One region of the Xanthomonas nasturtii genome, then DNA from elsewhere that is predicted to be linked to it. Evidence: predicted binding sites of a transcription regulator. Region 1 holds the regulator's gene; the other holds the start of a gene.
The links. The regulator FliA, encoded in region 1, starts transcription of late flagellar genes. The targets are predictions, from matches to a motif close to TAAAGTTTNNCNNNCNNNGGCCGATAA.

Region 1 (3,406 bases):
CACCACCATCGCCAAGCTCGCCCAGCGCTTCGCTGCCCAGCACGCCCCGCGCGACGTGGCCCTGGTGACCACCGACACCCAGCGCGTCGGCGGCCGCGAGCAGCTGCACAGCTACGGCCGTCAGCTCGGCATCGCGGTGCACGAAGCCGACAGCGCCGAAAGCCTGCTGGACCTGCTCGAGCGTCTGCGCGATTACAAGCTGGTACTGATCGACACCGCCGGCATGGGCCAGCGCGACCGCGCCCTGGCCGCGCAGCTGAACTGGCTGCGCGCCGCCCAGCAGGTCACCTCGCTGCTGGTGCTGCCCGCCAACGCCCATTTTTCCGACCTCGACGAGGTCGTACGCCGCTTCGCCCACGCCAAACCCCAAGGCGTGGTGCTGACCAAACTCGACGAGACCGGCCGCTTCGGCAGCGCCTTGTCGGTGGTGGTCGACCACCAAATGCCCATCACCTGGGTGACTGACGGACAGCGGGTCCCTGACGACCTGCACCGCGCCAATGCCGCCAGTCTCGTTCTTCGTCTTGAAGATTTGCGGCGCGCTGCCGATAAGCCCTGTACTCCGGAGCACAACCATGCAGTCGCGTGAATACGCCAAGCTGACCAACGCCTTCCCCCTGTCGGCGACCCGTCCCGAGCCCTTGGGCCCGGTGCGCACCATTGCCGTGACCGGTGGCAAGGGTGGCGTGGGTAAAACCAACATCTCCGCCAACCTGGCCGTGGCGCTTGCCGACATGGGCAAACGCACCCTGCTGCTGGACGCCGACCTTGGCCTGGCCAACCTGGATGTGGTCTTGGGACTCTCGCCCAAGTACACCCTGGCCGACCTGATCGCCGGCCGTTGCACGCTCGATGAAGTGATCATCGAAGGCCCCGGCGGCGTGCTGGTGGTGCCGGCCGCGTCCGGTCGCCGCCACATGGCCGAACTGGCCCCGGCCCAGCACATCGGCCTGGTCAACGTGTTCTCCGAACTGGAACGCGACCTGGACGTGATGGTCATCGACACCGCCGCCGGCATCACCGACAGCGTGCTGACCTTCTGCCAGGCCGCCCAGGACACCGTGGTGGTGGTCTGCGACGAGCCGGCCTCGATCACCGACGCCTACGCGCTGATCAAGGTGCTCTCCCGCGAACGCGGCGTAGACCGCCTGCAGATCATCGCCAACATGGTGCGCGACCCCAACGAAGGCCGCCTGCTGTACGACAAGCTCTCGCGCGTGTGCGAAAAGTTCCTGGGCGATGTGTCGCTGAACTATCTCGGCCACGTGCCGCAGGACGACTGGTTGCGCCTGTCGGTGCAGCGGCAGCAGCCCGTCATCAAGGCCTACCCGTCCAGCCCGTCGGCGCAGGCCATCGCAGAAATCGCACGCCGTACCTCGCGCTGGCAGGCCCCCACCGTGTCGCGCGGCAACGTCGAGTTCTTTGTCGAACGCATCATCCAACGGGGAGTGGCCGCATGAGCACCGCTACCGCAACCACGGCCAGCGCGCAGTACCGCGCCGTGCAGCGCAACAACGCCAACGACGTGGTGACCCAGCACGCCGACCTGGTCCGCCGCATCGCCCACCATCTGGCGGCGCGTCTGCCGGCCAGCGTGGAAGTGGACGACCTGATCCAGGCCGGCATGATCGGCCTGATCGAAGCCTCGCGCAGCTACGACTCCGAACAGGGCGCTTCGTTCGAAACCTATGCCTCGATCCGCATCCGCGGCTCGATGATCGACGAGATTCGACGTGGCGACTGGGTGCCGCGTTCGGTGCACCGCCGCGCCCGCGACGCCGCTGCCGCCGTGCGCAAGATCGAACAGAACACCGGCCGCGCCGCCGCCGCCACCGAAGTGGCTGCCGCGATGGAAATGCCGCTGCCCGACTACCTGCGTCTGATGGAAGACGCCGCACGTGGCCAGGTGCTGAGCCTGGAATCGCGCATCGAAGATCACGGCGAGCTGGACACCACCGCCAAGGGTGGCCCCAACCCGCAGCAGATGATGGAGCGTGGCGAATTCGGCCGCGAGCTGGGCAAGGCCATCGGCCAGTTGCCCGAGCGCGAGCAGCTGGTGCTGTCGCTGTACTACGAACAGGAATTGAACCTGAAGGAAATCGGCGCCGTGCTCGGTGTCAGCGAATCGCGCGTGTGCCAGATCCACGGCCAGGCAGTGGTGCGTTTGCGGGGCCGCCTCAAAGTCTTCGAACTGGCCGATGCCGGTGTCGAAATTGACGAATAATTTTTCGCGTAATTTTTCGTGTTAGGAGCTTGATGTGAACAAGAACATGCGGATCCTGATCGTGGACGACTTTTCGACGATGCGACGTATCGTCAAGAATCTGTTGGGCGATCTCGGCTTCACCAATACCGCAGAGGCCGAAGACGGCAACAGCGCCCTGGCGGCGTTGCGTGCCGGCCCGTTCGATTTCGTGGTGACGGACTGGAACATGCCCGGCATGACCGGCATCGACCTGCTGCGCAACATCCGCGCCGACGCCAAGCTCAAGCACCTGCCGGTGATGATGGTGACCGCCGAAGCCAAGCGCGAACAGATCATCGAAGCCGCGCAGTGCGGCGTGAACGGCTACATCATCAAGCCGTTCACCGCGCAGACGCTGGAAGAAAAGCTGGGCAAGGTGTTCGAACGTCTGGCGGCCACCGCCTGATGAACGCCACCGTGGAAACCAATGCCGAACGCGCCGCGTTGATCGACCGCCTGCAAGGCGCGCTCGACGCACTGGAAAGCGGTGACGAAGCAGCGTGGAAGCGCGAGGTCGACCACCTCGCCGCCCTGCGCACGCGTCCGATGATGCAGGGCCTGAGCCGGCTCGCCCGCGAACTTGGCCAGGCACTGGGCGAACTGCCCACCGTGCCCGAAGAGGCCGGCGAACTGGACGATGCGTGTTCGCGCCTGGACCACGTGGTGGAAATGACCGAAAAGGCCAGCCATCGCACGCTGGATCTGGTCGAAGAATGCCGCGAGCTGGCCAACCAGTTGCGCGATGGCGGTCTGAATCAGGACCAGGGCGCGTTGCTGGAAAAGATGCGCCACAACCTGACCGAACTGTCGCTGGCGCAGAGCTATCAGGATTTGAGCGGCCAGATCATCCGGCGCGTGGCCGGCATCGTGCGGCGCGTGCATGAAGGCTTCGGCGCGCTCGGCCTGCCGCCGAAGAGCACCGAACCGAAGAAAGACGACGGCGGTCTTGCCGGTCCTGCAGTCAAGGGCCTGGACCGTCACGCGGTGTCGCAGGACGACGCCGATGACCTGCTGTCCGGATTGGGGTTGTAACCATGAGTGCTGTTCCAGACGATATTGCTGCCGATTTCATCGTCGAGGCCCAGGAAATCCTGGATCGCCTCGGCGAACAGCTGGTGTCGCTGGAACAGACACCAGACGAGGCCGACCAACTCAACGCGG
Region 2 (3,406 bases), 1.5 Mb from region 1:
TGCCTGGCAGCCGTGCGACCACGTTGTGCGAGGTGATCACGTCGGATTTGACCTGGTAGCTGGCGCTCAGCCCCTGGCCCTTGAGTTCCACCGGCGTGAAGCCGCGCGTCTGCGCCTGCTTCTTCAAGGTGTCGAAGTCCAGCCCGGCGTGCTTGAACAGCGCGGAGGCCAGATCGCGCTGGATCCAGCCTTCCAGGGTGGGATGCGCGCTGCGCGGGTTGTCGCGCACCACATCGAACATGGTGTTGGTGTTGGAGCTGGCCACGGTGTCCCAGCCATAGGAGGCGGGCGCGGTTTCGTGCACCACCAGCACGCCGAGCGCGCCCTGGCGGGCGCCTTCTTCGTACTTGTAGGTCCAGCGGCCGTAGTAGGTCATGCCGGCACCGTCGAACGCGCCCTTGCCGGTTTCGAAATCCGGATCGTTGATCAGCACCACCGCGATCTTGCCCTTCAGGTCCACGCCCTTGAAGTCGTCCCAGTCACGCTCGGGCGCCTTGACGCCGTAGCCGACGAACACCAGCGGTGCGTTGGCGATGTCGACCTTGGACGAGCCATCCAGCGCGGCGCGGATGGCGATCTGCTTGCCCTGGGTCAGCGCCTGCGGCTTGCCGGCATGCTGCAGGGCGATGGTCGGCGTGCCGGCGATATCCGCGCGGCGCAGCGGCACCGCCTGCGTCCAGGCGCGCTTGCCGTCGGTCAGATCACCGCCCGGCTGCAGGCCGGCGTCTGCGAACTGCTTGCTCAGGTAGGCAATGGTCTTTTCCTCGCCGGCGGTGGCCGGACCGCGGCCTTCATAGGCGTCGGAGGCCAGCTCCTTGACGTCGCGCGAGATGCGCGCACCATCGAAACTCGGCGTGGCCGCCATCAGTGCGGTCGAGACCGCCATCGCCAGAAGTCCTACGGCAACTCGCTTCATTGCACACCCCGTATCATGGATAGCGCTGGAGTGTAGCCAGCATCGCGTGTGGGCCGATACATGCCGGCGTGCCGATGCGTCGCTGCGAGTGCGATCTGCGTGGATGAACGTTGGTGCCTGTGTCAGCCGCGCGCAGGCCGCGAGCCGGTTTCAATGTGCCGCGATGGCTCAGAACAGATCGACGCAGGCCACCGGTTGCACGACCTGTTGCAATTGCCCGCCGGCGATCAATTCGGCATAGACAGCGGCGCGATTGCGGCCGTTTTGCTTGGCCCAGTACAGCGCCTTGTCGGCCTCGTCCAGCATTTCGCTGATCAGCCGGCCATGGGTCAGCGCGACGATGCCGGTACTGAGCGTGACCTGGCCCACCTGCGGGAACAGGTGCTTGGCCACGGCCAGCCGGAACCGTTCGAACAGACTCACGGCAGTGTCGCGGTCCACGCCGCGCACTACGATCACGAACTCTTCGCCGCCGAAGCGAAACAGCAGATCGTCCTGGCGAAATGCACGCTGCATCAACTGGGCGACCAGCAGCAACACCTCGTCGCCGTACAGATGCCCGAAGGTGTCGTTGACGCGCTTGAAGTGATCGATGTCCACGATGCCCAGCCACACGCCCTGCTCCGTTGAAGAGTCGGCACCACCGGCAAACAGCCGCAGGATCACATCGTCGAAGGTCTTGCGGTTGCGCAGGCCGGTGAGTGCGTCGCGCTGGGCGTCGTCGAGCAGGCTGCGGTAATTCTGGAACAAGCGCGTAAAGCCCTGCAGCATGGTCTGCTCGGCAACGCCGGGAATACGCGCGCCACCCACTCGCAGGCAGGTGCGGATGCCGCGCGCTTCCATCATCGGATAGACCAGCAAGGCGCGGCCGTCTTCCTGCAGCTGCACCACCTCGCCCGGCCCGTGCACCTCGGCCAGCTGCGCACGCGTCTGCGCATCGTGGATATCGGCCACCGTCAGCGACAGCCGGCCGTCTTCGCGCAGGCGGGTTTCGGCCATGCTGCGGCCGTCCGGGGCGATGCGCAGCAACGAGAGTTCTTCGGCCGCGCAGACCTCGCGCACGGTGCGCAACAGGCTGAGATCGAGCAGATCGGCGTCGCGGATGGCGGTCAGGTCCACCATGCGCTCCAGCAACGGTGCGTTGGTCATGGCCGCGCCAACCCGTGCACGGACATGGTCCCGCAGTGCCGGGTAAGGCACGCAGGCACACATCTCGGGGTGGAACGCACTGGCATCACGGCAACGACTGGCAATGAGGATGTCGGATCATCGGCGTTGCCCACCCGAACTTGAGCTTGCCCGCAGCTGCGCTCAGCGCACGGACAGCCCGCAATGCGCGCGCCGCATGCACGCTGGGCGCGCCCCTGCGTAACCGCAGTTCAGGGCAACGCCGACTCCAGCGCGTCCTCGCCCAGCGCATGCCGCTGCATCAGGCGCCGGCTGCCGGCGTTCAACCCTTTCACCTGCACCTCCAGATCGTGATGGCGCAAGCGCTGCACCACCTTGTCCAGGGCCGCCACCGCGGTGATGTCCCAGAAATGCGCGCGGCCCACATCGAGCAGCACCGCGCGGCCGGGCACCTCGCGTGCGTCGAAGGCGTCGATGAACACATCGGCCGAGGCGAAGAACACCTGCCCGCGCACGGTGTAGGTGCGCACGCCGTCCGCGCCGTCGCTGTGGGCAATCTGCAGCAGCCCGGCCACCTTGAAGGTGAAGAACACCCCGCTCAGCAGCACGCCCACCGCCACGCCCGCTGCCAGATTGTGGGTGATCAAGGTCACCGCCACGGTGGCCAGCATCACCACGCTGGAGGTGCGCGGATGGGTCACCACGGTGCGCAGCGAGCGCCAGTCGAAGGTCTCCGCCGACACCATCACCATGATCGCCACCAGCGCCACCACCGGCACCTGCGACACCCACGGTTTGAGCAGCACCATCAGGATCAGCAGGAACACGCCGGCAAACAACGTGGAGAGCCGGCCACGGCCGCCGTACTTCACGTTGCCCACGGTCTGCCCGATCATGCCGCAGCCGGCAATGCCGCCGAACAGGCTGGCCGCCGCATTGGCGATGCCCAGCCCGGTGCATTCGCGGTTCTTGTTGCTGGGCGTATCGGTGAGTTCATCGACCACGCGCGCCGTCATCAGCGATTCGAGCAGGCCCACCATGGCGATGGCCAAGGCCGGCAACGCGATGATGCGCAGCGTCTCCAGCGTCAGCGGCACCGCCGGCCATTGCAGGAACGGCAGCGCGTTCGGCAGCTTGCCCAGGTCGGCCACGGTCTTGAGCGGCAACTGCAGCGCGCTGCCGGCAACGGTGAGCAGCAGAATGCATAGCAGCGGCGAGGGAATCGCCGACAGGCCGGGCACGCGCAACCGCGGCAGGCCGTAGATGATGGCCAGGCCCACGCCCAGCATGACCCACGTGGTGAGGTTGGCGCCGAGCAGGTGCGGCAATTGCGCCGCGAAGATCAGCACCGCCAGCGCATTG

Region 2: M3O59_RS03100 (GGDEF domain-containing protein) is a predicted target of FliA. The motif match lies at 2,183-2,209, and genes of this name have one in related genera.

Annotation. Positions count from the first base shown of each region.
Region 1 is NZ_CP142084.2:2,247,489-2,250,894, reverse strand. Features, by position in the region: gene flhF (flagellar biosynthesis protein FlhF) at 1-589, shown strand, start outside; gene M3O59_RS09785 (MinD/ParA family protein) at 576-1,460, shown strand; gene M3O59_RS09780 (RNA polymerase sigma factor FliA) at 1,457-2,224, shown strand; gene cheY (chemotaxis response regulator CheY) at 2,259-2,651, shown strand; gene M3O59_RS09770 (protein phosphatase CheZ) at 2,651-3,277, shown strand; gene M3O59_RS09765 (chemotaxis protein CheA) at 3,280-3,406, shown strand, end outside.
Region 2 is NZ_CP142084.2:732,751-736,156, reverse strand. Features, by position in the region: gene M3O59_RS03105 (M28 family metallopeptidase) at 1-916, opposite strand, end outside; gene M3O59_RS03100 (GGDEF domain-containing protein) at 1,085-2,065, opposite strand; gene M3O59_RS03095 (SulP family inorganic anion transporter) at 2,296-3,406, opposite strand, start outside.